One region of the Kitasatospora sp. NPDC015121 genome, then DNA from elsewhere that is predicted to be linked to it. Evidence: riboswitches for the same ligand, from Rfam matches in the RefSeq annotation. Region 1 holds a riboswitch; the other holds the start of a gene.
What was found. A riboswitch is a leader RNA that binds a small molecule or an ion and turns the genes downstream of it on or off. The one in region 1 is predicted to bind S-adenosylmethionine.
Positions count from the first base shown of each region.

Region 2: another riboswitch for S-adenosylmethionine. It lies ahead of ACZ3J7_RS02160 (aminotransferase class V-fold PLP-dependent enzyme); the one in region 1 lies ahead of thrC (threonine synthase).

Region 1 is NZ_JBVHEH010000017.1:99,029-113,453, reverse strand. Features, by position in the region: gene ACZ3J7_RS25670 (alpha,alpha-trehalose-phosphate synthase (UDP-forming)) at 1-1,381, opposite strand, end outside; gene ACZ3J7_RS25665 (glucosyl-3-phosphoglycerate synthase) at 1,467-2,465, opposite strand; SAM riboswitch class I at 2,603-2,730, shown strand; gene thrC (threonine synthase) at 2,748-4,028, shown strand; gene ACZ3J7_RS25655 (MoaD/ThiS family protein) at 4,073-4,351, shown strand; gene ACZ3J7_RS25650 (cold-shock protein) at 4,938-5,144, shown strand; gene groL (chaperonin GroEL) at 5,457-7,079, shown strand; gene ACZ3J7_RS25640 (hypothetical protein) at 7,325-7,684, shown strand; gene ACZ3J7_RS25635 (HD domain-containing protein) at 7,800-8,429, opposite strand; gene ACZ3J7_RS25630 (ABC transporter ATP-binding protein) at 8,579-9,298, shown strand; gene ACZ3J7_RS25625 (FtsX-like permease family protein) at 9,295-11,994, shown strand; gene ACZ3J7_RS25620 (PadR family transcriptional regulator) at 12,066-12,410, shown strand; gene ACZ3J7_RS25615 (hypothetical protein) at 12,407-13,384, shown strand; gene ACZ3J7_RS25610 (copper homeostasis protein CutC) at 13,456-14,142, shown strand; gene ACZ3J7_RS25605 (HelD family protein) at 14,274-14,425, opposite strand, start outside.
Region 2 is NZ_JBVHEH010000002.1:28,801-43,225, reverse strand. Features, by position in the region: gene ACZ3J7_RS02160 (aminotransferase class V-fold PLP-dependent enzyme) at 1-1,308, opposite strand, end outside; SAM riboswitch class IV at 1,356-1,473, opposite strand; gene trpD (anthranilate phosphoribosyltransferase) at 1,711-2,790, opposite strand; gene ACZ3J7_RS02150 (response regulator) at 2,923-3,348, opposite strand; gene ctaE (aa3-type cytochrome oxidase subunit III) at 3,654-4,274, shown strand; gene qcrC (cytochrome bc1 complex diheme cytochrome c subunit) at 4,366-5,187, shown strand; gene qcrA (cytochrome bc1 complex Rieske iron-sulfur subunit) at 5,196-6,251, shown strand; gene qcrB (cytochrome bc1 complex cytochrome b subunit) at 6,248-7,906, shown strand; gene ACZ3J7_RS02125 (GntR family transcriptional regulator) at 8,015-8,383, shown strand; gene ACZ3J7_RS02120 (amidohydrolase) at 8,453-10,060, opposite strand; gene ACZ3J7_RS02115 (TetR/AcrR family transcriptional regulator) at 10,071-10,718, opposite strand; gene ACZ3J7_RS02110 (purine-cytosine permease family protein) at 10,828-12,264, shown strand; gene ACZ3J7_RS02105 (L,D-transpeptidase) at 12,332-13,609, opposite strand; gene ACZ3J7_RS02100 (cytochrome c oxidase subunit 4) at 13,782-14,198, opposite strand; gene ctaD (aa3-type cytochrome oxidase subunit I) at 14,195-14,425, opposite strand, start outside.

The DNA of each region.
Region 1 (14,425 bases):
GTTCGGCGGACGGCATGGCGAGGGCCTCGGCGAGCGCGTCGGCGGTGGCGATGACGTCGTACGGGTTGACGGTGATCGCGTCCTCGCCGAGCTCCGCGTGGGCGCCGGCCTCGCGGGACAGCACGAGCGCGCAGCCCCGGTCGGAGACCACCGGGACCTCCTTGGCGACCAGGTTCATGCCGTCGCGGATCGGGTTGACCAGGGCGACGTCGGCGAGCCGGTACGCGGCGAGGGAGCGCGGGAAGTCGTCGTCGACGTGCAGGATCAGCGGCTGCCAGTCGTCGGTGCCGAACTCGGCGTTGATCTCCTCGGCGATCCGCCGCACTTCGGCGGTGTAGTCGCGGTACTCGGCGAGGTCGGTGCGCGAGGGGTAGGCGAAGGCGACGTGGACGACGTTGCCGAGCCACTCGGGGCGGGTGCGCAGCAGGTGCCGGTAGGCGAGCAGGCCGCGGACGATGTTCTTGCTGAGCTCGGTGCGGTCGACCCGGACGACGGTGCGCCGGTCGCCGACGGCCGCGCGCAGGGCGGCGAGGCGTTCGTCGACGTCGGGCCGGTGGGCGCGCTCGCGCAGGAAGTCGGCGTCCGCGCCGAGGCCGTGCACGCCGAGCCGGGTGGTGCGGCCGGCGTGGGTGACGGTCAGCGCCTCGCGGTCGACGTCGGCACCGAGGACGGCCGCGCAGCAGTCGGCGAAGGCGAGCGCCCAGCGGCGGGTCAGGAAGGCGGCCCGGTCGGCGCCGAGGATGCCCTCCAGGACGGCGGCGGCGACGTCGTCGGGCAGCAGCCGGTAGTAGTCGGGCGGCGCCCACGGGGTGTGCGAGAAGTGGCCGATCCGCAGGTCCGGGCGGAGCCCGCGGAGCAGCGCGGGGGCCAGCGACAGGTGGTAGTCCTGCACCAGCACGGCCGCGCCGGGGGCGGCCTCGGCGGCCAGCGCCTCGGCGAAGGCGGTGTTGTAGGCGAGGTAGGCGGCCCACTCGGCGCGGAAGTCGGCGTCGAAGGCGGGCTGCACGGGTGTCTGGTAGAGCAGGTGGTGGACGAACCAGAGGGTCGAGTTGGCGACGCCGTTGTAGGCGCGGGCGAAGGTCTCCGGATCGATGTCCAGCATCCGGACGGCCTGTCCGCCGACGTCGTGACCGGCCAGGTCGAGCCGGCCGTCGGGGGCCTGCCGGGCGGCGGTGCGGTCGGCGTCGGAGAGCGCGGCGCAGACCCACACCGCGTTCGGGTCGTCGATCGCGGACAGCCCGGATACCAGGCCGCCGCCGCCTCTGCGGAGGGTCAGCGAACCGTCGTCCTCCGTGCGGAAGGACACCGGGCCGCGGTTGGAGGCCACCAGGATCGGGGCGGCTCCGGACTGCTGGGAGCGTTCGGACGCGTGATCGGCCATACAGCCAACCTTGCCGTGCGATCACCTGACCAAACCACTCGGCGCGGCCGGGGACGGGTGAACAGTGGGGGTCGCCCGGCGGGGGTCAGCGGTCGCGGTACTCCGGGACGGTGGTCATCGGGGGGCGCTCGGTGGCCGGGACGGGGTGGGTGCGGGGGGTGAAACCGTCGGCGGTGCGGGTGTACTGGGTGAGCAGGGGCCGGACCAGGTCGGGGTCGGCCTTGAGCCGGTGGGCGCGGTCCAGGCGTTCCAGGGCGGTGCGGTAGATGGTGGCGGCCATCCGGCCGAGGGCCTGGCCGTCCTGGTGGCGGTGGTGCCGGACGCCGACGTCGACCTGGGCCAGCGCGTCCAGGCCGGCCAGTTCGAGGGCGTCGACCAGCAGGCCGAGCTCGACGCCGTAGCCGGTCGGGAAGGGCAGCCGTTCCAGCAGGCCGCGGCGGGCCGCGTACTCGCCGCCGAGCGGCTGGACGAAGCCGGCCAGCTGCGGCCAGTGCAGGCTGAGCAGCGGGCGGGCGACGAGTTCGGTGACCCGGCCGCCGCCGGCCGGGACGACGGCGCCCCCGTCCTCGAAGGGGCGGTCGTACATGGCCTTGACCAGCTGCAGGGCGGGGTCGGTGAGCAGCGGGCCGATGATGCCGGAGACGAAGGCCGGGTCGAACTCGCGCAGGTCGGCGTCGACGAAGCAGACGATCGCGCCGCTGGTGGCGAGCAGCGAGCGCCACAGCACCTCGCCCTTGCCGGGTTCGGCGGGCAGCCGGGGCAGGATCGCGTCGCGGTGCACCACCCGGGCGCCGGCGGCGGTCGCGGCGGCGGCGGTGCCGTCCCGCGAGCCGGAGTCGACCACCAGCAGTTCGTCCACCAGCGGGACGCGTTCGACCAGCTCGGTGCGGATCGCGGTGACGATCGCGCCGACGGTGGACTCCTCGTCCAGCGCGGGCAGCACCACGCTGACCGTGCCCGCCGGGCCGGCCGCGCGCTTGGCGGCGAGCAGCAGGTCGAGCGGGCGGTCGGCGGCCGTCCACGAGCGGCGGCGCAGCCAGTCGGCGACCTCCGGCAGTACCCCGGGCTCTGGCTGCTCCGGCAAGTCTCGCTCCCTGTCTCGGTCCGTCTCGGGTGTCGGACGCGGGGTGGGTCCGCTCCGGCCTTCGGATACAGTCTTCGTATTGCGATCGTGCCTTCGCACGCGGGGGTCGCTCGCAGCGTACGACCACAACTTCACAGAGCTCATCCAGAGGGACTGAGGGAACGGCCCGTTGAAGTCCCGGCAACCCTCCCGCACGGCCAGCAGGCCCGGCGGGACAGGTGCCAATTCCGTCCCGGACGCGACCGCGCTCCGGGGAAGATGAGGAGAAAGGGCCTCGCCACCATGGCTGTTGACACCGCCGCACCCACCGCCGTCGACCTCGGTCCCGCCACCGCGCTGTCCTGTCGCGAGTGCGGCACCCGCTTCCCGCTCGGTCCGAGCTTCGCCTGTCTGGAGTGCTTCGGCCCGCTGGAGATCGCCTACGACTACACGGGCTACGACGCCGAGGAGCTGCGCAAGCGGATCGAGGCCGGCCCGGCGTCGATCTGGCGCTACGCCCCGCTGCTGCCCGTCCCCGCCGACGTGGCCGGCAAGCCGAACCTGAACCCGGGCTGGACCCCGCTGGTCAAGGCCGACAACCTGGGCCGCGAGCTGGGCTTCACCGGCCAGCTGTACGTCAAGGACGACTCGGGCAACCCGACCCACTCCTTCAAGGACCGGGTGGTGGCCTGCGCGATCGAGGCCGCCCGCGCCTTCGACTTCACCACGCTCTCCTGCTCCTCCACCGGCAACCTGGCCGGCGCGGTGGGCGCCGCGGCCGCCCGGGCCGGCTTCAAGTCCTGCGTGTTCATCCCGCACGACCTGGAGCAGGGCAAGGTCGTGATGGCCGGCGTCTACGGCGGCGAGCTGGTCGGCATCGACGGCAACTACGACGACGTGAACCGCTTCTGCTCCGAGCTGATCGGCGACCCGGCCGGCGAGGGCTGGGGCTTCGTGAACGTCAACCTGCGCCCGTACTACGGCGAGGGTTCGAAGACCCTGGCGTTCGAGATCTGCGAGCAGCTCGGCTGGCGGCTGCCCGACCAGATCGTCATCCCGATCGCCTCCGGCTCCCAGCTCACCAAGATCGACAAGGGCCTGCAGGAGCTGATCAAGCTCGGCCTGGTCGAGGACAAGCCGTACAAGATCTTCGGCGCCCAGGCCGAGGGCTGCTCCCCGGTCTCCGCCGCCTTCAAGGCCGGCCGCGACGTGATCAAGCCGGTCAAGCCGGACACCATCGCCAAGTCGCTGGCGATCGGCAACCCGGCCGACGGCCCGTACGTGCTGGACATCGCCCGCCGCACCGGCGGCGCGGTCGAGGACGTCACCGACGCCGAGGTGGTGGAGGCGATCAAGCTGCTCGCCCGCACCGAGGGCGTCTTCGCCGAGACCGCGGGCGGCGTCACCGTCGGCGTGCTGAAGAAGCTGGTCGAGACGGGCCAGCTGGACCCGTCCAAGGAGACCGTCGCGATCAACACCGGCGACGGCCTGAAGACCCTCGACGCGGTCGCCGACGCCGGCATGACCGCCGTGATCCGCCCGACGCTGGAGTCCTTCCGCGCCGCCGGTCTCGCCACCGCCTGACACCCCCACGCCCCACGCCCCACGCCACGCCCGAGGAGCAGCCCATGAGCGCCAACGTCCGCATCCCGACCATCCTGCGCACCTACACCGGCGGCGCCGCCGAGGTGACCGCCGAGGGCGCCACCCTGTCCGCCGTGATCGCGGACCTGGAGGCGAACCACGCCGGCATCGCCGCCCGCCTGCTGGACGACACCGGCAAGCTGCGCCGCTTCGTCAACGTGTACGTGAACGACGACGACGTGCGCTTCGCCGAGGGCCTGGAGACCGAGATCAAGGACGGCGCCTCGGTGTCGATCATTCCGGCGGTGGCCGGCGGCTGCTGACCGGCCCGCATTCCCGCGGCCGCCGTTTGGTTCGGAATTCAATTTCCGACCCGGACGGCGGCCTCGCGCGTACCGGGGGTCATTCGCGCGCCCCGGCCGACGGCCCGTTTACCTGCGGTTTTCCACCGGGTGGGCCGCCGGAATTCCTCCGGAGCGGAAGGAGTAGAGTGCCGGACGAGGCCGTTCCCCTCCCCGGCCCGGTTGAATCCTCGTTTTCCGCACCGCGCCCCGCCCGTGCAGGATCCCCGTCCGCCCCGCCTTCGTCCGTGCGCCGAGACGCGTGCCGGACGGACCGCCGCCCGTTCTGTCGGGCCGCCGTCAGAATTGTTCCGGCGTTTTGCGGCGACGCGTCCGTTATGTCCCGTGGCAATTGTCGGCGGATGCTCCTTTCGCCCCGTCATATCCCTGGCCCGGCACGGACTTTCCCCGGAAATTGGGCCTGTTGCAGAGGGCGCATATCCGGATACATTCAGCCGCGACAGAGGCTGCGCCGTACGGGGGGGAGTCCCCAGGCCGGCCTTCCAGACCTCCGGGTCCGCGTCCCGCGGATCTCTGAAGGGCCAGCACAGCACAAGGGGAGTTCGCAATGGCTCAGGGCACCGTCAAGTGGTTCAACGCCGAGAAGGGCTACGGCTTCATCGCGGTCGACGGTGGAGCGGACGTGTTCGTCCACTACAGCGCGATCCAGATGGACGGCTACCGCACCCTGGAAGAGGGCCAGCGGGTCGAGTTCGAGATCTCGCAGGGTCAGAAGGGTCCGCAGGCCGACATGGTCCGGGCCGCCGGCGCCTGAGGGCCCGGTAGACCGCACGCACCGAACCGCGGGCCCGTCCCGACGCCAACGGCGTCCGGGGCGGGCCCGTCGGCTTCCCCGGGGCGTCGCGGACCCGCCCGCGCGCGGGGCGGTGCGGGGCCCGATGGGCTTGCACTCGACACCCGAGAGTGCTAATCATTGGCGTTAGCACTCACAGTGTGAGAGTGACAAACGGACCGGGCCGGTGAGGCCCCGGAAGCGGTAGGGGAAGGGACCCCCGCTCTCCTGGGCCGTCCGTCGCGGGCACCCCTTGGTCCGAGCAGTCGACCGTGTCCCGGAGGACCACTTCTGATGGCCAAGATCATCGCCTTTGACGAGGAAGCCCGCCGCGGCCTTGAGCGTGGCATGAACCAGCTTGCCGACGCCGTGAAGGTCACGCTCGGCCCCAAGGGTCGCAACGTCGTCCTGGAGAAGAAGTGGGGCGCCCCCACGATCACCAACGACGGTGTCTCCATCGCCAAGGAGATCGAGCTCGAGGACCCGTACGAGAAGATCGGCGCCGAGCTGGTCAAGGAGGTCGCCAAGAAGACCGACGACGTCGCGGGTGACGGCACCACCACCGCCACCGTGCTCGCCCAGGCGCTCGTCCGCGAGGGTCTGCGCAACGTCGCCGCCGGCGCCAACCCGATGGCCCTCAAGCGCGGCATCGAGAAGGCCGTCGCCGCCGTCTCCGACCAGCTGCTGGCCCAGGCCAAGGACGTGGAGACCAAGGAGCAGATCGCCTCCACCGCCTCCATCTCGGCCGCCGACACCCAGATCGGCGAGCTCATCGCCGAGGCCATGGACAAGGTCGGCAAGGAAGGCGTCATCACCGTCGAGGAGAGCAACACCTTCGGCCTGGAGCTCGAGCTCACCGAGGGCATGCGCTTCGACAAGGGCTACATCTCCGCCTACTTCGCCACCGACCTGGAGCGCATGGAGGCGAGCTTCGAGGACCCGTACATCCTCATCGCCAACTCCAAGATCTCCTCGGTCAAGGACCTCCTCCCGCTGCTGGAGAAGGTCATGCAGAGCGGCAAGCCGCTCGTCATCATCGCCGAGGACGTCGAGGGCGAGGCCCTCTCGACCCTGGTCGTGAACAAGATCCGCGGCACCTTCAAGTCCGTCGCCGTCAAGGCCCCGGGCTTCGGCGACCGCCGCAAGGCCATGCTCGGCGACATCGCCATCCTGACCGGCGGCACCGTGATCTCCGAGGAGGTCGGCCTCAAGCTCGAGAACGCGGGCCTGGACCTGCTCGGCACCGCCCGCAAGGTCGTCATCACCAAGGACGAGACCACCATCGTCGACGGCGGCGGCGACAGCGACCAGGTCGCCGGCCGGGTCAACCAGATCCGCGCCGAGATCGAGAACTCCGACTCGGACTACGACCGCGAGAAGCTCCAGGAGCGCCTCGCCAAGCTGGCCGGCGGCGTGGCCGTCATCAAGGCCGGCGCGGCCACCGAGGTCGAGCTCAAGGAGCGCAAGCACCGCATCGAGGACGCGGTGCGCAACGCCAAGGCCGCCGTCGAGGAGGGCATCGTCGCCGGTGGTGGCGTCGCCCTGCTGCAGGCCGGTGTCGCGTTCGAGAAGCTGGAGCTGGAGGGCGACGAGGCCACCGGTGCCAACATCGTCCGCGTGGCCCTGGAGGCCCCGATCAAGCAGATCGCGACCAACGCCGGCCTCGAGGGCGGCGTCGTGGTCGAGAAGGTCCGCAACCTGCCCGCCGGCCACGGCCTGAACGCCGCGACCAACGAGTACGTCGACCTGGTCGCCTCCGGCATCATCGACCCGGCCAAGGTCACCCGCTCCGCCCTGCAGAACGCCGCCTCCATCGCGGCGCTGTTCCTCACCACCGAGGCCGTCATCGCCGACAAGCCGGAGAAGGCCGCCGCGGCCGCCGGTGGCGGCATGCCGGGCGGTGACATGGACTTCTGATCCTCCGGGATCCGGCGTTCCACGCGTTCGCTCGTGAGGGCGGCCTCCTTCGGGAGGCCGCCCTCACGGCGTTCTCGCCGGCCCCACCCCTCGTGGGACGCTCGGGACGCGGACCGGGGCGCCGGAGGAGCCGGACGTCCCGGACCCGCCCGTGACGGACGCCGTCGCGCTGCCGGCGCCGTTCGACCTCGGGCCGGAGACGACGGGCCTCCCGCTGCCGTAGCGGAGTGCGGGACAATGGGCGGATGGCCAGTTCCGACATCGAAGCCGCCCTGCACAACGCGCGGGCGCTGATCCTCGCCGACCTGACCGCCCGCGACGTCGCCGAGGCGGCGATCGTGTCGTTGGTGGAGGACGCCGTCACGCACCGGCGGTGGTGGCTGGAGCAGTGGCCGGCGGGGTGCGAGTTCGTGCTGGGGTTGATCGCGCAGGACGTGCAGGACGCGCTGCTGGAGTCGTACGGGCGGTGGCCGCTGTGCACCGCGTGCGCCGAGGAGGAGGACGACCCGCACGCGCTGGGGGTGGAGCCGGAGCTGGGGGCGGACCCGCACTGGGTGTGCGGGAAGCGCGGCGTGGTGGTGGCGCGGGTCGGGGAGCTGGCGTGACCCCCGCCGGTTCGGCTGACCGCCGGACCGCCGGACCGCCGGACCGGCTGACCGGCTGACGGGCTGACGGCGGCCGGGCCGGCGGGTGCGGGAGGCGTGCGGCTGGCCCTCCCGCTCAGCCCTCCAGTTCGGCCAGTTCGGCGTGCATGTTGGCGCGGGCCCGGGCGTCGTAGCGCGCGTGCGCCTCGGGGGTGCGGTAGAGCGCGGGCAGCGCGAGGAGTTGGCGCAGGACCTCGGCGCGCCCCGCGCGGAAGGCGTCCGGGGGGACGAAGGAGTACTCGTCGCGGACTGCGGCGGCGTACGCGGCGTACGCCTCGGGCCGGGCGCCGAGGACCGCCAGGTCGGCGTCGCAGAGCACCTCGCCGTTGCGGTCGCCGGGGGCGGGGTGGTGGGTGACGGTGAGCCGGACCAGACGGTCGACCTCGTGGACGAGCGGTTCTGGCAGGCCGGCCTCGCGCAGGGCGCGGCAGGCGAGGGCGGCGCTGCGCTCCTCGTTCTCGGAGCGGTCGGGCCGGTAGACGGCGTCGTGGAACCAGGCGGCGAGCCGGACGGCGTCGGGGTCGTCGGCGTGGGCGGCGAGTTCGTCGACCCGGTCGAGGACGGCTTCCAGGTGGGTGGTGGTGTGGTACCGGCGCTGCGGCTCGGCCCAGCGGGCGAGCAGGTCGCGGGCGTAGGGCTCGGGGTCGGCGGTGGCGCCGCAGCGGGTGAGCAGGTCGTGCCAGCGAGCGGACAGCGATGCGGTCATGGCGTTCATTCTGCTCCCGTCGGTGCGGCGGTCCGCCATGCCCTAGCCTATATGTAGTTCACCGACTTATGACGCACACTTGAGTAGTTCGCGTCCGGCGGCTATACATACTCGGTATGCAACACGTTCCGCTGTTCCGAGGGGGAGCCATGACCGGATCGAACGCGCAGGCCGTCCTGCGCCTGGAGGGGGTCGGCCGCACGCACGGCCGGGGCGCGGCCGAGGTGCACGCGCTGCGCCGGGTCGACCTGGAGCTGCGGGCCGGGGAGTTCCTGGCCGTGATGGGGCCGTCCGGCTCCGGCAAGTCCACCCTGCTCGCGCTGGCCGGCGGCCTGGACCGTCCCTCCACCGGCCGGGTGCTGGTCGAGGGCGCCCCGCTGGAGGGCCTGAGCCGGGCCGGTCTGGCGGACGTCCGCCGCCGCTCGGTCGGCTACGTGTTCCAGTCCTACAACCTGCTGCCGTCCCTGACCGCCGCCGAGAACATCGCGCTGCCACGGGAGTTGGAGGGCATCGGGGCCCGCACCGCCCGCGCCGAGGCGCTCGCCGTGCTCGCCGAACTCGGCATCCCCGAACTCGCCGACCGCTTCCCCGAGGACATGTCCGGCGGCCAGCAGCAGCGCGTCGCGATCGGCCGGGCGCTGTCCGGCGAGCGCCGACTGGTGCTCGCGGACGAACCGACCGGCGCGCTCGACTCGGTGACCGGCGAGGCCGTGCTGCAGGTGCTGCGGGCCCGCTGCGACGCCGGAGCGGCCGTCATGATGGTCACCCACGACGCCGGCCACGCCGCCTGGGCGGACCGGGTCGTCCGGCTCCGCGACGGCCTGATCGCCGAGGACGGCCGCACCGCCGAAGCGGCGGTCCGCCGGTGAGCGCCCTGCGGGCGGTGCTGCGGATCGCGCGCCGCGACGCCTGGCGGGCCAAGGGCCGCAGCGCCCTGGTCGCCGCGATGATCGCGCTGCCGGTGCTCGGCGCGACCGGCGTCGACGTGGTGCACCGCAGCGGCCAACCCACCGCCGAACAGCGCGCCGACCGCCTGATGGGCCGCGCCGACGGCCTGGTCGGCGCCTACGACCCGGGCCGGACGATCGAACAGGCGGTCTTCCCCGCCGACGGCGTCCGCACCTTCCCGCAGCGCCCCGACGCCGCGCCCAGCCGCGAACAGCTCCGCGCCGCCGGCACCGAACCCGCCGCGCTGCTCGGCGAGCTGCTGCCGCCCGGCAGCGTCCTCACCCCGGCCCGCACCGGCCCCGTCGCGGCCGTGCGCAGCCGGGACGGCCTGGCCGCCACCGACACCTTCGAGGCCGACCTGACCGGACGGCTCTGGCAGGGCCGGATCGACCTGGTGGCCGGCCGGGCCCCCGCCGCCCCGCACGAGGCCGCCGCCACCCGCGGCCTGCTGGACGCCACCGGTCTGCGGATCGGCGACACCGTCACCGTCCGCGGCCTGGAGTCCACCCCGTTCACCCTGACCGGCGCCGTCGAGCACCCCGGCGACCTGGACGCCGTCGAACTCGTCGCCCGCCCCGGCGAGCTGTACCGGCAACTCGACGAGGCCCAGGCCGCCGCCGGACTCGCCCCGCAGACCCCGTCCGCCGAACAGGCCGCCGCCCGCAAGGCCGCCTGGCTGGTCACCCTGCCCGCCGGGGCGACGCTCGGCTGGGACCGGGTGCGCGAACTCAACGCCCACGGCTACACCCTGGCCAGCCGTCAGGTCGCCGTCGACCCGCCCGCCGAGGCACTCGCCCGGCAGGAGGCCGTCGGCGCCGCGGACGAGCGCGAACGCCGCGTGATGACCGCCGCCACCACCGCCGCGATGGCCCTGCTCGAAGTCGCCCTGCTGGCCGGCCCCGCGTTCGCCGTCGGCGCCCGCCGGGCCCGCCGCCAACTCGCCCTGCTCGGCGCGGCCGGCGGCCGCCCCGGACACGTCCGGGCCGTGGTGCTCGGCGGCGGCCTGGTGCTCGGCGCGGTCGGCGCCGCCGCCGGATCCCTGCTCGGCGTCGGCCTGGTCGCCGCCCTGCGCCCGTGGATCGAGGAGTGGGGCGGCAGCCGGTTCACCGGCCTCGCGCTGCGCCCCGCCGAACTGCTCGCGATCGCCGCCGTCGGTGTCGCCACCGCCCTGCTCGCCGCCCTGCTGCCCGCCCTCCAGGCCGGCCGCCGCGAGGTGCTGGCCGGACTCACCGACCGCGACCCGGCCCGCCGCACCTCCCGCCGCACCCCGCTGCTCGGCCTCGCCGCCGTCCTCGGCGGCGCCGCGCTCGCCCTGTACGGGGCGGTCGCCGGACCGGTCGCCGGACCGCCCGTGCTCGCCGGGCTGAGCGTGCGCACCCTCGCCGTGCTCGGCGGCGCCGTGCTCGCCGAACTCGGCCTGCTGCTGTTCACCCCGCTGCTGCTCGCCCTGCTCGGCCGGCTCGCCCACCGCCTCCCGGTCGGCCCCCGGCTCGCCCTGCGCGACGCCGCCCGGCACCGCTCGCGCACCGCGCCCGCCGTCGCCGCCGTCCTCGCCGCGGTGGCCGGCGCCGTCGCGGTCGGCGTGCACTCCACCGGCGCCGAGGTCCAGGACCGCGCGGCCTACCGGCTGGAACAGCCCGTCGGCGCCGTCCGCCTCACCCTGCACGGCGACGGCGACACCATGCCGCAACTGCGCGCCGCCCTGCCGCAGGACCTGCCCGACCTCGGCGAGCGCGCCGACCTCTACCAGGCCGAGTACGTGTTCTGCGAGGGCTGCCTGGGCGTCGTGTACGCCGAGGGCGGGCAGCGCTACGGCGAGAACGTCGCCGTCCCCGCCGTGGTCGGCGACCCCACCGTGCTGCACAACCTGCTCGCGCTGCGCGACCAGGACGCCGACCGCGCGCTGCTCGCCGGGAAGGCCGTCGTCACCGACCCCGCCTACCTGCACGACGGACGGGCCGTGCTGCGGATGCAGGGCAACGGCGGCGAGGTCAGGGAACTCCGGGTCGACGCGCTGCTGGTCGAACGCCCCGCCGGGCAGCGGTACACGCCGCTGGTGGTCGCCCCCGAGACGGTCCGCCGCCTCGGCCTGCGGGTCGCCCCGGCCGGCGCGGTCTGGCTGCCGTCCGCGCCGATCGGCGAACGGGCCGAGCAGCGCGCCGCCGCGACCGTCGCCCGGCTCGCCCCGCACGCCGAGTTCGGCGTCGAACGCGGCTACAGTCCGCAGGGCAGCACCGTCCGGATCGCGCTCGGCGGCTTCGCCGCGCTGGTCGTGCTCGGCGCCGCCGTGGTCTCCACCGCGCTCGCCGCCGCCGACGCCCGCCGCGAACGGGCCCTGCTCTCCGCGATCGGCGCCCGCCCGCGCACCCGGCGCACCGTCGCCGGACTCCAGGCCGGACTGATCACCCTGCTCGGCGCCCTGCTCGGCACCGTCAGCGGCTTCGTCCCCGCCTTCGCCCTGCTCCGCTCCCGCGCCTCCGGCGTGCTCGGCGGCCCCGCGGTCAGCCCCGCGGACGCCCCCTGGCCGACGATCGCCCTGCTCGCCCTGGGCCTGCCGCTGCTGGCCGGCCTCCTCGGCGCGCTGCGGCGGGACGACCCGGCGGGGTGGCGGGGGTAGCGGCGGACCGGCCGCCGGGAGGGGCGGCGGGGGGTGGCGCGGATAGGACGGTCGACGATATATGTAGTCGTATGACAGAACGCGCCCTGCAGGAGCCCACCCTGCTGTTGCTCACCGCCCTCGCGGACGCCCCCCGGCACGGGTACGCGCTGATCCAGGAGGTCGACGCGATCTCCGGGGGCCGGGTGAGGATGCGCACCGGCACCCTGTACGGCGCGCTCGACCGGCTGCTCCAGCAGGGCCTGATCGAGGTCGCCGCGGAGGAGATCGTCGACGGCCGGGCCCGCCGGACGTACGCGCTGACCGACGGCGGGCGGGAGCTGCTCGCCGCCGAGGCGGAGCGGCTGCGTTCGGTCGCGGCCGAGGCGCAGCGCCGGCTCGGCGGGGCCGGCGCACCCCGGGGGGTCACCGCGTGAGCGCCGTCGTTCCCGGCGGGCACCGCAGCGGCGTGGCGCTGCGGACCGTCCTCGCGCTGTACCCCGCGCGCTACCGCCGGGACCGGGGCGCCGAGCTCGCCGAGGTGTTCGCCGACACCACCGCCGGAGCCGGCCGCCTCGCCACCGTCCGCGAGGCGTTGGACCTCGCCGCGTACGGCCTGCGGCTGCGCACCGGGCTCACCGCGACCGCGCTCGGCGGCCGGCTGCTGGCCGTCGCCGCCCCGCTGCTGGCCGGGGCGCTGGCCGGGCAGGTGGCGCTGCCGGGCGACATGCGGTTCTGGCGGGTCGGGGCGGTGGCCCGGGCCGGGTTCGACGTGCCGTGGCAGCAGCTGCCCGACGGTCTCGCGCTGCTGGGCCTGACCGTGGTGCCGGTGCTGCTGGCCCTCGCCGCGGCGCTCGGCGCCTGGCGGGCCGCGCGGACGCTGGCCGGGACGGTGGTGCTGCTCGGCGCCGTCCGGCTCGCCGTCGCGGCGGTCGTCGCCCCCGACGGCTGGCTGCTGCTCCTGGACGCCACCGCCCTGCTGCCCTACCTGGCCGCGGGCGCGATGGTCCTGGCCGCCCCCGCCGAGCTGCTGGAGCGGCCGGGCCGGTTGCTGGTCGCGGTCGGCGCGGGCGCGGGCCTGCTGGTGACGCGGGCCCACGGTGGTTACAGCAGCTGGTACTTGATGGAGCACTGGCTGCCGCCGCTGCTCCTGCTCGCCCCGCTGCTGCTGCTGGTGCTGTGCGCCGCCCGGGGGCGGCTGCTGCCCGCGGCGGTCGGTCTGGCGGTGCTGCCGCTGACCGCCTGGTTCAGCCTGTTCAGCCTCTGGGAGGAGGTCGGCGGCGTCTGGCGGTTGGCGCCGCTGACGGCGGTCGGCGCGGGCGGGCTGTGGCTGGCCGGGCGGGTGCTGGCGGGCCGTCAGGGCGGGCGGCGGACGCCGGCCGGGGCGGTAACGGGACGAACGGGACGCTAACGGGGGAGGAAGCGCGGCCGAACGGCGGCGGGGGCTCGCCCGGAACCGGTCGATGTGGCAGGCTGTCGAATATGTCTAGACCAATGTTCGAAGTCATCGCGCTGACCCCCCAGGACGCCCGGGCCGCCGAGTCGGGCGGCGCCGACCGCCTCGAACTGGTCACCGACATGGCCGCCGACGGGCTCACCCCGTCGGTCGAGGACTTCGCCGCGATCCGCGCCGCCGTCGGCATCCCGCTGCGCGTCATGCTCCGCGTCCGCGACGGGTTCACCCCGGGCGACCTCGACGCGCTGCTGGCCCGCACCGCCGCGCTGCGGGCCGAGGGCGCCGAGGAGTTCGTGCTCGGCTTCCTCACCCCGGACGGCGCGGTCGACCTGGCCGCGACCCGGGCCGTCGCCGAGGCCGTCGACGGCTGCCGCTGGACCTTCCACCGGGCGATCGACCACAGCGCCGACCGCTCCGAGGTCCGCGCCGCCGTCGCCGACCTGCCCGGCCTCGACACCTTCCTGACCTCCGGCGCGGCGGCCGGCGTCGACGCCGGCCGCGAGGTGCTGGTCGGCGAGCTCGCCAAGGCCGGCGAGCCCGGCTACCGCCAGCGGATCCTGGTCGGCGGCGGCCTGCGCGCCGAGCACGTCCCCGAGCTGCTGGCCGCGGGCCTCGACGCCTTCCACATCGGCGGCGCGGTCCGCGCGGGCGGCTGGGCCGGTGCGGTCGACCCGGCGAAGGTCGCCGAGTGGCGGGCCCTGATCGGGGGCTGAACCGGCGGCGGGCGGCCGCCAGGCACCCGGCAGGATCGTTCGACGGCGCGCTGCGCCGTCCTGCGTCGCGATCCTGCCCGGCGCCTGGCGGCCGTCCGTCTCCGCCCGCCCGCCAGGCGTCCGTCCGCCCGTCAGCCCAGCTCGGCCGGCAGCGGCTCCGCGTGGAGCACCGTCAGCCCGGAGACCGCGCGGGTCAGCGAGACGTAGAGGCGGCGCAGGCCGGTGCGGTGGTCGGGTTCGCCGGCGACGATCGCGGCGGGTTCGTCGAGGACCACGTGGTCGT
Region 2 (14,425 bases), on a different contig from region 1:
CTTCGCACCGTCGCTGACCAGCTCCCGGACGGCGGTCAGGAACCGGTCCAGGTGCTCGACGGGGGTCCCGGCGCCGAAGCTGACCCGGATCGCGTTCAGGCTGCGCTCGCCGGGCAGCGACGGCTCCGGCGCCCCGCACTCGCTGGGAGCGGCCTCCTCCCCGCCCAGCAGGGTCCGCACCAGCGGGTGCGCGCAGAACAGGCCGTCCCGGACGCCGATGCCGTACTCGGCGGACAGCGCGGCCGAGAAGTGCGAGCTGTTCCAGCCGCGCACCACGAACGACACCACGCCGACCCGGTCCGAGCCCTCGCCGAACAGGTTGAGCACCCGCACCTCGGGGATCCCGGCCAGGCCCTCGGTCAGCTTCGCCACCAGCGCCCGCTCCCGGGCCTCCAGCGCCTCGAAGCCCGCCTCGTCCAGCGCCCGGCAGGCCGAGGCGATCGCGTACGCGCCGATCACGTTCGGCGAACCGGCCTCGTGCCGCGCCGGGCCGGTGTGCCACTCGACCGCGACCGAACCGTCCAGCTCCCGGGCCACCGTCCGGCTCGCCCCGCCGCCGGCCAGGTACGGCTCGGCCGCGTCCAGCCAGTCGGAGCGGCCCGCCAGCACGCCGGCGCCGAACGGCGCGTAGAGCTTGTGGCCGGAGAACGCCACCCAGTCGACGCCCGACTCCCGCACCGAGACCCGGTGGTGGGGCGCCAGCTGGGCCGCGTCCAGCACCACCCGGGCGCCGTACCGGTGCGCGACCTCGGTCAGCTCCTTGACCGGCCACAGCTCGCCGGTGACGTTCGACGCCCCGGTGACGCAGAACAGCTTCGGGCCCTCGGACGCGCCCAGCAGCGCCTCCTCCAGCGCGGCCACCGCCTCGGCGTGCGAACGCGGCGCCCGCAGGTAGCGGACCGTCAGGCCCTCGCGCCGCCACGGCAGCAGCGAGGCATGGTGCTCGGTCTCGAACGCGAACACCTCGGTCCCGGCCGGAACGGCCCCCGCCAGCAGGTTCAGCGAGTCGGTGGTCGCCCGGGTGAACACCACCTGGTCGCCCTCCCGCAGGTCGAGGAAGTCGGCGACGGTCCGCCGGCTCTGCTCGAACAGGTCGGTCGACAGCTGCGAGAGGTAGCCGGCCCCGCGGTGCACCGACCCGTAGTACGGCGCGTACGCCGCCACGTCGTCCCACACCCGCTTCAGCGCCGGGGCGCTCGCCGCGTAGTCCAGCGCCGCGTACCCGACCTTCTCGCCGGAGGCCAGCGGAACCTCGACGTCCGCGCCCAGCACCGCCAGCGGCTCGCAGATCTCGGTGGAAACAGACATGGGTGCACTCCTCCAGGGGTCAGGACCCCGGAAGTGCACCCGCCGGAAGTCCGCGCTTGCCACGCGGACTTGTCGCCGCGCAGCCCGGTCCTCACCCAGGGCACCCCGCCACGGACGGAGGGTTGCCGGACAGCGAGCTGGGGCTTCGCGCTGTCACTCATGACCTGGCGAAAACACTACACGAGACCACCCCGGTCTCAACACCCGTCCACATCCCGAGACCCCCGCCAGGGGCCCGGGGAACGGCGGCCCGTGCTGCTGGGGGCCGGAGCCCACCGGCACGTCCGTGCTGCTGCGTGCCGTTGAAGACAGGAACCCGAAACGACGGAACGCCGCCGGCCCCTGGACCTCCAGCAGCCACGAGCCCGCCGTTCCCCGGGCCCCCGAAGGTGCGACCCGCCCTCAGACCGTCGCCTGGGTGGCTCCGGCCCAGCGCTTCAGCAGCTCCCCCGCCGCCCCCGAGTCGATCGCCGCCGCCGCCCGCACCATCGCCGCCGCGATCTGCTCGGTGAGCGGCGCGTCGCCCAGCTCCAGCGCGACCAGCGCGGCCGCGCCGTTGAGCAGGACGGCGTCCCGCACCGGCCCCGGCTCGCCGTTCAGCACCCGGCGCGCGACGTCCGCGTTGTACTCGGGGTCGGCGCCCCGCAGCGCCTCGATGCCGACCAGCTCGATGCCGACCTCGCGCGGGTCGAAGGCGACCTCCGTCACCTCGCCGCCGCGGATCACCCAGACGTGCGACGTGGTGGTGATCGTCAGCTCGTCGAGGCCGTCGTCGCCCCGGAAGACCAGGCCCTGCGCGCCGCGCCGGGCCAGCACGCCGGCGATCAGCCCGGCCAGCCGGGTGTCGAAGCAGCCGATGGCGTGCGAGGTGACCTTCGCCGGGTTGGTGAGCGGGCCGAGGATGTTGAAGACCGTGGGGACGGCCAGCTCGGCGCGCGCCTGGGCGGTGTGCCGCATCGACGGGTGGAACTTGGCGGCGAAGCAGAAGGTCAGGCCGACCTCCTCGGCGACCTCGGCGACCCGCTCGGCGGAGAGTTCCAGGTTGATGCCGAGCCGTCCGAGCACGTCCGAGGAGCCGGAGGCGGAGGAGGAGGCCCGGTTGCCGTGCTTGACGACCTTCGCGCCGGCCGCGGCCGCGACCACCGCGGACATGGTGGAGATGTTGACGGTCTTGGCGCGGTCGCCGCCGGTGCCGACGATGTCGACGGCCGGGCCGGGGATCTCCAGCGGCAGGGCGTGCGCGTACATCGTCTCGACCAGGCCGGCGATCTCCTCGACCGTCTCGCCCTTGCCGCGCATCGCCACCAGGAAGCCGGCCACCTGCACGGGGCTGGCCTCGCCGCTCATGATCCGGTCCATCGCCCAGGCGGTGTCGGCCTGGCCGAGGTCGTTCCCCGCCAGCAGCGAGCTCAACAGGTCGGGCCAGGTGCGGACCACCTGCGCGGGGTCGCTACCGCCGTTCGCAGGGTGTGCGTTCACCATGGCTGACTCCAGCTCTCGTCTCGTCCCGGGAGGGGTTCGGGCGTCAGCCTATCGAGCGAGCGGGGACGGCCGCCCGGAGTTGCCGTCCCCTTCTCTCCAGGTGAGACGCGCCGGTGAGACGGCGGCCCGGGCTCAGCGCCCGGCGGGGGCGCGCCGGGCCAGCCGGGCCCGCAGCAGCGCGGTCGCGGCGTCGGCCAGCGCGACCGGGTCGACGGGGTGCGAGATCGCGGCGTCGGCCCGGCTCCAGGCGGCGAGCCAGGAGTCCTGCGGGCGGCCGATCACGACCAGGACCGGCGGGCAGCCGTAGATCTCGTCCTTGAGCTGCCGGGTCAGGCCGAGCCCGCCGACGGGGGCGGCCTCGCCGTCCAGCACGCAGAGGTCGACGCCGCCCTTCTCCAGGGCGCGCAGCACCGCGGGCGCGGTGGCGCACTCCAGGTACTCGACGGCGGGGACGTCCGCGGCGGGGCGCCGGCCGAGGGCCAGGGTCACCTGCTCACGGGTGTTGCGGTCGTCGCTGTAGACGAGAACGGTGAGCGTCTCGTCGGAGTGCTGCGCCATGGCCCCTGCTTCCTGGTGCTCGTCCTCTTATATGTGTGCCCATGCCGGGCGGCCCCGACCGAACGGCCCAGTGTGACCCGGGCCACGTCCTTGGACGGATGCTACTCCCGCGCACCCGTCCTGCGGAGGCCCCGACGCGATCTCGCTCAAGCCGCCGCGCCCTGGACTCACCCCACCGGCCCATCGGGGTCACCCGCTCCGAACAACCGTCAGAAAACGGACGGTGCGCGAGGCGGGCATACCTCACGCACCGGACACTCCGAGGGAGACCCCCCGGCGTGAAGACGGAATAAGGGACCGACATAATGTCCGTCGTGGCGACAGCAACAGCAACAGAAACCGGACACGCGCACGGAGCGGTCAACAGGCCGAACCTGGTCAGCGTCGGAACCATTGTCTGGCTGAGCTCGGAGCTGATGTTCTTCGCGGCCCTGTTCGCGATGTACTTCACCCTCCGCTCGGTCAAGGGCACCGAGTTCTGGCACGAGAAGGCCCACGCCCTCAACGTGCCGTTCTCCTCGGTCAACACCACGATCCTGGTGCTCTCCTCGCTCACCTGCCAGCTCGGCGTCTTCGCCGCCGAGCGCGGTGACGTGAAGAAGCTGCGCTCGTGGTTCACGATCACCTTCGTGATGGGCGCCATCTTCATCGGCGGCCAGATCTACGAGTACACCGAGCTGGTCAAGAAGGACGGCCTCTCGCTGTCCTCCGACCCGTACGGCACGGTGTTCTACCTGACCACCGGCTTCCACGGACTCCACGTGACGGGTGGTCTGATCGCCTTCCTGCTGGTCCTCGGACGGACCTACGCGGCGCGGCGCTTCACCCACGAGCAGGCCACCGCGGCGATCGTGGTGTCGTACTACTGGCACTTCGTCGACGTCGTGTGGATCGGCCTGTTCGCGACCATCTACCTGATCAAGTAACAGCCGCCCCGCCCCTGACCCGGCGTCACCTGGACGCGTGGGAGTCGGGGGCAGGCTGCTGCCGACCAGATCCTGACACCGGGGTTATTCCGTGAAAAAGCTCTCCGCACGACGGCGCCACCCACTGGCGGCGGTCGTCGTTCTACTTCTCGCCCTGGCGGCCACCGGGGGGCTGTACGCCGCTTTCGCGCCTGCCGGGAAGGCGCAGGCCGACAGCTCGGCGCAGTCGCTCGCCATCGACGAGGGCAAGAAGCTCTTCGCCGTGGGCTGCTCCTCCTGCCACGGCCTGAACGGCCAGGGCACCTCCGACGGCCCGTCGCTGGTCGGCGTCGGCTCGGCCGCGGTCGACTTCCAGGTCGGCACCGGTCGCATGCCGGCCCAGCAGCCGGGCGCCCAGGTCCCGCGCAAGAAGGTCATCTACACCCAGGCCGAGACCGACCAGCTGGCCGCCTTCGTGGCCTCGCTCGGCCCCGGCCCGGTCACTCCGGACAGCAAGCAGTACGAGCCCTCCAGCGACCCGGTGACCAACGCCGAGCAGGTGGCCAAGGGCGGCGAGCTGTTCCGCACGAACTGCGCCCAGTGCCACAACTTCAACGGCAAGGGCGGCGCGCTGACCAACGGCAAGTACGCCCCGTCGCTGGAGGGCGTGGACTCGAAGCACATCTACGAGGCCATGCAGACCGGCCCGCAGAACATGCCGTCCTTCCCCGACACCACCATGCCGGAGGAGCAGAAGCGCGAGATCGTCGCGTTCGTCCGCAGCACGAACGAGGAGCCCAACCCCGGTGGTCTCACCCTGGGCAGCCTCGGTCCGGTGACCGAGGGCCTGTTCGGCTGGATCTTCGGTCTCGGCACGCTGATCCTGGTCGCGATCTGGGTCGCCGCCCACACCACCAAGGCCAAGAAGTCATGAGCCACGACATGTCAGAGAACCTGCCGGAGGCGCACGGCGCCTCCTACGGCACGGCCGTCGCCGCCCACGGCGACCCGTTCGCCGACCCGGGCCTGCCGGCCCACGAACCGCGTCGGACCGACATCGACGAGCGGGCCGCCAAGCGGGCCGAGCGCCAGGTGTCGCTGATGTTCGTGGTGTCGATGCTGGCGACCGTCGGTTTCATCGCGTCCTACGCGGCGATCGATGCCGACAAGATCGTCTACATCTTCCCGCTGGGCCACGTCAGCGCCCTCAACTTCGCCCTGGGCATGACCCTCGGCGTGGCGCTGTTCTGCATCGGCGCGGGCGCGGTCCACTGGGCCCGCACCCTGATGTCGGACCACGAGCTGCCGGCCGAGCGCCACGCGATCGAGGCCGACGACGAGGTCCGCAACGACGTCATCGAGCAGTTCAGGACCGGCGCCGCGGAGTCCGGCTTCGGCCGTCGCAAGCTGATCCGCAACACCCTGTTCGGCTCGCTGGCCCTGGTGCCGCTGTCCGGCGTGGTGCTGCTGCGCGACCTCGGTCCGCTGCCGGAGAAGAAGCTCCTGCACACCGGCTGGGTCGAGGCCGAGCCGACCAAGCCGATCCGCCTGGTCAACATGAACACCGACCAGCCGATGAAGGCCGAGGACATCGTCCAGGGCTCGCTCACCTTCGCGAAGCCCGAGGGCCTGGAGGAGTCCGACGAGGACTTCCAGCAGCAGATCGCCAAGGACGCCCTGATGCTGGTCCGGATCGCGCCGGAGAACATCAAGGACGCCGCGTCCCGGGACAAGGGCTTCGAGGGCATCCTCGCCTACTCGAAGATCTGCACCCACGTCGGCTGCCCGATCTCGCTGTACGAGCAGCAGACCCACCACGCGCTCTGCCCCTGCCACCAGTCGACCTTCGACCTGGCGGACGGCGCTCGCGTCATCTTCGGCCCGGCCGGCCACCCGCTGCCGCAGCTGAAGATCACCACCGATGAGCAGGGCTTCCTGGTCGCCACCGGCGACTTCGACGAGCCCGTCGGCCCGAGCTACTGGGAGCGTCCGCGATGAGTTCCGCAAGCGGCACCAACAGTGCCCCCAAGCCGGCCAGCACCCGTGCGAAGCCGGCCAACAAGGCCGAGGCGGCGGCCGACTGGGTCGACGGCCGGCTGGGGATCTACTCGTTGGCCAAGGCCAACCTGCGCAAGATCTTCCCGGACCACTGGTCCTTCATGCTCGGCGAGATCTGCCTCTACAGCTTCATCATCATCATCCTCACGGGTGTGTACCTGACGCTGTTCTTCACCCCGAGCATGGGCGAGACCGTCTACCACGGTTCGTACCTGCCGCTGAACGGCATCCGGATGTCGGAGGCCTACGCCTCGACGCTGAACATCAGCTTCGAGATCCGCGGCGGCCTGCTGATCCGCCAGATCCACCACTGGGCCGCGCTGGTCTTCGTCGCCGCGATGCTCGTGCACATGATGCGCGTGTTCTTCACCGGCGCGTTCCGCAAGCCCCGTGAGATCAACTGGGTCTTCGGCTTCCTGCTGCTGGTGCTGGGCATGTTCGACGGCTTCTTCGGCTACTCGCTGCCGGACGACCTGCTGTCGGGCACCGGCATCCGCTTCATGGAGGGCGCGATCCTGGCGGTGCCGATCGTCGGCACCTACATCCAGATGTTCCTGTTCGGCGGCGAGTTCCCCGGGCACGACATCATCCCGCGCTTCTTCACCATCCACGTGCTGCTCATCCCGGGCATCATGCTGGGCCTGCTGGTCGCGCACCTGATCCTGGTCTTCTATCACAAGCACACCCAGTGGGCGGGCCCGGGCAAGACCGAGAAGAACGTCGTCGGCATGCCGCTGATGCCGGTCTACATGGCCAAGGCCGGTGGCTTCTTCTTCCTGGTCTTCGGCATCATCGCCGCGATCTCCGCGATCGCGACGATCAACCCGATCTGGTCGGTCGGCCCGTACCGTCCGGACCAGGTGTCCACCGACGCCCAGCCCGACTGGTACATGGGCTTCTCCGAGGGCCTGATCCGCATCATGCCGGGCTGGGAGATCTCGGTCTGGGGCGGTCACACGCTGAACCTCGGCGTGATGGTCCCGCTGGCGGTCTTCCCGCTGGTCCTGGTCGCGATCGCGGTCTGGCCGTTCATCGAGTCCTGGGTCACCGGCGACAAGCGCGAGCACCACATCCTGGACCGCCCGCGCAACGCCCCGGTCCGCACCGCGTTCGGCGCGGCCTGGATCTCGCTGTACCTGATCCTGCTGGTCGGTGGTGGCAACGACCTGTTCGCCACCCACCTGCACCTGTCGATCAACACGATCACCTACGCGGTCCGCGTCGGCTTCTTCGTGGTGCCGGTCCTCACCTTCATCGTCACCAAGCGCTGGTGCCTCGGCCTCCAGCGCCGCGACAAGGACAAGGTGCTGCACGGGCGCGAGTCCGGCATCATCAAGCGCCTGCCGCACGGCGAGTTCATCGAGGTCCACACCCCGCTGGCGCAGAAGGACCTGCACACCCTCACCGCCCACGAGCAGCCCCAGCCGCTGGAGCTGCCCGCCGAGACGGACGAGAACGGCGTGGCCCGCAAGGCCGGCGTGGTCGCCAAGACCCGGGTGAAGCTCTCCGAGGGCTTCTACGGCGAGGGCAACCAGATCGCCAAGCCGACCACCGAGGAGTACCACGAGATCACCAGCGGCCACGGCCACCACTGATCCCGTGTAGCTGTCACGCCACGTCAGAACCCCCCACCGGCTCCGGCCGGTGGGGGGTTCTGGCTTTCCCGGCGGGGCCGGGTGCTGACGCCCTGTTATGTTGGCCGAGTGCACGTGGCGATCGATCACCAGTCCCCCACCCCGCCCTACGAGCAGGTCCGCTCGCAGATCGCGGCCCTGGCCCGTACGGGTGAACTCCCGGTCGGCCTGAAGCTCCCCACCGTCCGCGCCCTGGCCGAGCGGCTGGGCCTGGCCGCGAACACGGTGGCCCGGGCCTACCGCGAGCTGGAGGCCGACGGGGTGGTGGAGACCCGCGGCCGGGCCGGGACGACCGTGGCCCCGACCGGCGACACCGCGCACCGCCTCGCCGCCGGCGCGGCCGCCGAGTACGCGGAGCGGGCCGTCCGGCTGGGCCTGTCCCACGACGAGGCGCTGGCCGCCGTCGCCACCGCGCTCCGGACCGCGTACCCCGGCTGAGACGGCGCGACGACCGGCCCCCGCCGGGCGGGGGCCGGTCGTCGCGGGCCGGTCGTCGCGGGCCGGGGGTCAGACCGCCCGGTGGGTGACCTCGCCGTCGAGCACCGTCAGCAGCACGGGCAGCCGGGCCAGTTCGGTGTCGGGAGTGGTCAGCGGGTCCCCGGCCAGCACCGTCAGGTCGGCCCGCCGGCCGACCGCGAGCCGGCCTGCGGTGGCCTCCTCGCCCGCCGCCCAGGCCGGGGCGAGGGTGTAGCCGGCCAGCGCCTGCAACGGAGTGAGGGCCTGGCCGGGCAGGTGCGGGGGCTGGGCGAGGTCGCGGCTGGGGCGGCGGTGCCGGGCCCCGGCCATCACGCCGAGCGGTTCGAACGGGGCGATCGGCCAGTCCGAACCGAGCACCACCCGGGCGCCGGCCTCGACCAGGTCGCGGCAGCGGAAGGCCCGGTTGGCGCGCTCCTCGCCGAGCCGGCGGGACCAGTTGTCGGTGTGGTCGGCCCGGGTGTAGTCGGTGCAGTGGGTGGGCTGCATCGAGGCGGTGACGCCCAGCGCGGCGAACCGGGCGACGGTGTCGTCGGGGACCGTCTCGACGTGCTCGACCCGGTGCCGGGCGCCCGGGCCGTGCGCGGCGACGGCCGCGGCGACCGCGTCCAGCACGTGCCGGACGGCGGCGTCGCCGATCGCGTGGGTGGCGGTGGGCACCCCGGCCCGGTGCAGTTCGGCGATCACCCGGGTGTACGCGGCGGGGTCGGGCCAGAACGCGCCGGTGGACTCGCCGTGCCGGTCGGGGTGCTCCAGCCAGGCGGTGCCGTTGTCGACGGTGCCGTCCATGAACAGCTTGGCCCCGGCGACCCGCCAGCGCCGCCCGCCCTCGCCCTGCCGCCGGACCAGTTCGGCCAGCTCGGCCGGGCCCGCGCCGGGCTGCACCCAGGGGGCGATCCGCAGCCGCAGCGGGAGCTGTCCGCGCTCCTCCAGGGCGGCGTACACGGCCAGGCTGTCGCCGTTGGCGTCCATCGCGTGGCCGCCGGTGAGGCCCGCCGCGGCCATCCGCCGCAGCACCCCGGCGACGGCCCGGCAGAGTTCCTCGAAGCCCGGCCGGGGGGCGACCGCCTCGACGAGTTCGCAGGCGGCGTCCTCCAGCAGCAGGCCGGTGGGGCGGCCGGCGGCGTCGCAGACCACCTCGGCCGAGCCCTGCTCGAAGCGGCGCGGGCCGTCGATCCCGGCGAGCTCCAGGGCCCGGTGGCTGACCAGCATGGAGTGCGCGTCGAACAGGTCGATCGCGGCGGGGATCCCGTCCAGCACCGGGCCGAGGGCGGCCGCGGTGACCGGCTGGTCGCCGAACGCGTTGGGGTCCAGGCCCCAGCCGCGCAGCCACTGCCCGTCCTTCAACCCGCGCCGGGCCGCCGCCAGTTCGGCCCGCAGGCCGGGCAGGTCGGTGCAGCCGGAGAGGTCCGTCCCGGCGGTGCGCTCGGCGCCCGAGACGGGGTGCAGGTGGCCGTCCACCAGGCCGGGGACGACCACCGCGCCGTCCAGGTCGAGCACCTCGGCGCCGCTCCCCCGTCCGGCGTCCGGCCCGAGCCCGGTGATCCGGCCGCCGCTCAGCGCGAGCGCGTCGTGCGGCAGGAAGGCCCCGCTGCCGGGGTCGAGCAGCCGGGCGTTGGTCAGGACGAGGTCGGGGTGCACGGGGGGCTCCTCAGCGGTGGTGCGGTGGGTGCGGGGTGCCGAGCGCCCCGGCCGGGAGGCCGAGTTCGCGTTCGGCGAGGGCGTGCGCCATCCCGGTGACCGCCCCGGGTCGGCCGGTGCGGTCGGTGTTGGCGTGCGCCCCCAGGCCGTCCAGGACGACCAGGAGCTGGATCGCGGTGACGTGCGGGTCGGGGGTGCGGAACTCCCCGGACGCGACGCCGGCCTCCAGCAGTGCCGTCAGCCCGTCCCGCCAGCGCTCCTCCTGCCGGCCGACCCGCTCCCGCAGGGCGGGCCGGAACCGGCTGAGGTGGCGGGCGTTCAGCCACAGCCGGCTCAGCTCGTCGTAGCGCGGCCCCTCGGTGCGTCCGAGGAAGCGGGCCAGGCGCCGGACCGCCGGGAGGGCGGCGTCGGCGTCGGGCAGCAGCTCGGCGAGCTCGCCGGACGCGGCGGCGCCGAAGGCCTCGGCGACCAGTTCCTCGGCGACCGGGAAGTAGTGGCTGATCAGTCCGGGGCGGACGGCCAGCTCCTCGGCGACCCGCCGCATCGTGATGCACTCCAGGCCCTCGGCGAGGGCGATCCGGGCCGCGGTGGCCACGATCTCCGCCCGCCTGGCCTCGGGGTTCTTGCGCACCCGTTTCGGCTGGACGCTTGACGACATGCCCCGCACGCTATTGGATGTGCGACCAATAGACAAGCCGCCTGCCGCGCCTGCCGCTCCCGCACCGCCGGCCGCACCGGCACCCGCACTCGAAACCTCGGAGGACTCCATGGAATCCACGATTCCAGACCCCCACACGGAGCTCCCCACGCACCCGCCCGCGGCCCCCGACCGGGCCGGCCGGATCGAGGCCCACGGCATCGACCACATCCCCGACGCCGAGCGCCACGGCCGCCCCCGCGACCTGTTCGCCGTCTGGGCCGCCCCCAACGTCAGCTACCTCAACCTGGTGGTCGGCGGCACCCTGGTGCTGATCGGCCTCGACCTGTGGCAGTCGCTGGCCGTCATCGTGGCCGGCAACCTGTTCTGGGCCGGCGTCGGCCTGCTCGCCGTCAGCGGCCCGGCCGCGGGCGCCCCCAGCGAGGTCATCATGCGGGCCATGTTCGGCGTCCGCGGCAACCGGGTGAACGTCGCCGTCACCGGCTGGCTGGTCTCGGTCTGCTACCTCGCCCTCAACTGGGCCGCCGCCTCGCTCGCCGCGTTCGGCCTCGCCGAACGGGCCGGCCTCACCCCCGGCACCCCGCTGAAGGTCCTGGTCATCGTGCTGGTCGCGGCCGCCACCCTGGCCATCTCGGTGTACGGCCACGCCACCATCGTCCGCCTGTACGGGCCGTTCACCCTGGTCCTGACGGCGGTCTTCCTGCTGCTCGCCGGCTACCTGCTGACCGGCGGCCACACCGACTGGCACTACCGGCCCGCCGAGCCGCTGCACGGCACCGCGCTGCTGGCCGCGCTGGCCGGCGGCACCGCGCTGATCGCCTCCGCCCCGCTCTCCTACTCCACCAGCGCCGACTTCTCCCGCTACCTGCCGCGCACCGCCTCCCCGCGCGCGGTGGCCGGCTGGACCGCCCTCGGCGCCTTCGTCCCCAGCGTGCTGTTCACCGCGCTGGGCACCCTCGCCGCCACCACCCTCGACATGACGGACCCGCAGTCCGCCCTCACCGCCGTGCTGCCCGGCTGGCTGCGCCCGCTGTTCCTGCTCGCCGTCGTGCTCAGCGCGGTCGCCAACAACGCCATGACCGCGTACTCCTCCGGCCTCGCCCTGCAGGCCGTCGGCCTGCGGGTCCGCCGCTCCCGCAGCGTCGCCCTGGACGGCGCGCTGGGCGTCGCGCTCACCCTGTACGCGCTGCTGGTCTCCGACTTCCTCGGCACCGTCAACAACGTGCTGGAGCTGATGGTCGCCCTGACCGGACCGGTGATGGCCGTGTACGCCACCGACATCCTGCTGCGCCACAACCGCTACCACGGCCCCGGCCTGACCGACGAGACCCCCGCCTCCCCCTACTGGTACCGCCGGGGCGTCAACCCGGCCGGGGCGGCCGCCCTCGTCCTCGGCACCGCCGCCGCGACGCTCTGCCTGGCCACCCCGGTCTTCACCGGCGCCCTGGCCCGCCTCGCGGGCGGCACCGACCTGTCCCTCCCGGCCGGCATGCTCACCGCCGCCGCGACGTACGCGCTGCTGACCCGCCGCCGGCGCCCCGCGTAGCCGGACGGCCGGGACCCCGCGCCCCCGGTCGGGGGTGCGGGGTCCTCGGACGCCACCGGCGCGGGCGTCACCGGCTCGGGCTCGGGCCCGGGCCCGTGTTCACCGACGGGCTGGGCGTCGCCTCCACCAGCGCCGTGCTGACCGGCTTGCCCAGCGCGCTGTGCTTCACGTACTCGTCGAAGCCGACGTTCCAGTCGCCGAAGCCGTTGCCGAACGGCTCCATCTCGTGGCCCTTGCTGTTGACCACCTGGACGATGTCGCCGACCCGGGTGTTGTCGAAGAACCACTTCGCCTCGTCGGTGCTCATGCCGGTGCAGCCGTGGCTGACGTTCTCCCTGCCCTGCGCCCACACCGACCAGGGCGCCGCGTGCACGTACTCGCCGCTCCAGGTGACCCGGGTCGCCCACTTCACGTCCAGGTCGTAGGCCTCGCTGCTGCCGGCCGCGATGCCGATCGTCTCGCTGCTCATCCGGACGTCGGACTCCTGGCCGAGCACCACCTTGACGCCGTTGCGGGTGTCGAAGCCGGGCTTGCCGGTGGTGACCGGGATGGTCCGCACCACCTCGCCGTTGCGCTTGTACGTCAGCTGGTCGCTGCCCGCGTCGACCACCGCCTCGATCCGGTCGCCGGTCCGCAGCGCCAGGCTGCGCTGCTCGCCGCCGTAGACGCCGTCGGAGATCCGGACGCCCGGCAGGTCGTAGGCGAGCTTGACGGTGGTGTTGGCGGGCCAGTACTCCTGCGGCCGGAAGTGCAGGTTCTCGTCGTCGACCCAGTACCAGGCGCCGGTGACGGCGGGCTGCGAGGTGACGGTCAGGCCGCGTTCGACCTGCTGCCGGGCCGCCGGGTCGGTGACCGCCTCGGAGAGCTTGACGGTGAGCGGCTGGCCGACACCGTAGACGCCGCTGCCCGAGCTGTCGGGGCCGAGTTCGGCGGTGACGACGTGCTGCGCGTCGGCGGTGCTGAACGCCGACTCGGTCTCGCCGTGGCCGCCCTCGCCGTCCTCGGCCGCGATCCTGACGGTGTACGCGGCGCCGGCCCGGAGCGGGTCGGTGGTCTGCCAGTGCTGTCCGTCGGCGGCCAGCTCGCCGGCCACCGTCTGCCCGTCGGGGCCGGTCACGGTGACGGCGGCGAGCCGGTTGGCCCCGCCGGTGCTGACGCTGAACGCCTTCGCCGGGTCGGCCTTCTCCCCGGCGGCCGAGGTGTGCACCAGCGGCGCCACGTCGATCTGGCGGGACGCTTCCCGCTCCGACCCGCCGCCACCGCCGGAGCAGGCCGCGGCGGGGGCCAGGAGCAGTATCGCGGCCAGTGCGGTCCGGCTACTGCCGGCTATCCGAGAGCCCTTCAACGGAACCTCCCAGGGGTGTGAACCTGCCTCAGAGCGTAGGAAGGCGTCACCCGGGCGGCACTCCGGGTAACCCGGTCGGGTGTTTCCGCCCGCCCGGTCACCCGGGAACGACGGCGGGCCGGGCACCCCCCGAGGGGGTGCCCGGCCCGCCGTGCGGCCCGCGCTCCGGAACCTACTGGTTCTGGTTCTCGCCGCGGTAGAACTCGAAGACCCAGCCGAACAGGCCGATCAGGATGATCGGGATCGACCAGTACAGCAGCCACCAGCCGAAGATGACGCCCAGGAAGGCGAGCGCGCCACCGATGGCCAGCGAGAGCGGCTGCCAGCTGTGCGGGGCGAAGAAGCCCACCTCGCCGGCGTCGTCCGAGACCTGGGCCTCGGGGTTGTCACCCGCGCCGGTGTCCACCCGCTTGGCGGTGAACGCCAGGTAGAAGCCGATGAAGGCGCACAGGCCGAAGGCCAGGAACAGCGCGGTGGTGCCGGCGGCCTCCAGGCCGTGGTCCGACTTCATGGTCCACACCATGTAGGTGATGGCGATCGCCAGCACGAACACGGAGAGACCGGCGAAGATCTTGCCCTGTTCCTTCATCGGGCGTCACCCTCCTTCTTGCCCTTGCCCAGCGACGGACGGTCGTACTGCGCGGGGGTCACGCCCTCGAAGTGCTTGGCCGGCTCACCGTGGTTCTCCAGGTAGTCCAGCGCGGCGATCTCCGGGTGGTGCAGGTCGAACGCCGGGGACTCGGAGCGGATCCGCGGCAGGGTGGTGAAGTTGTGCCGCGGCGGCGGGCAGGAGGTCGCCCACTCCAGCGAGCGGCC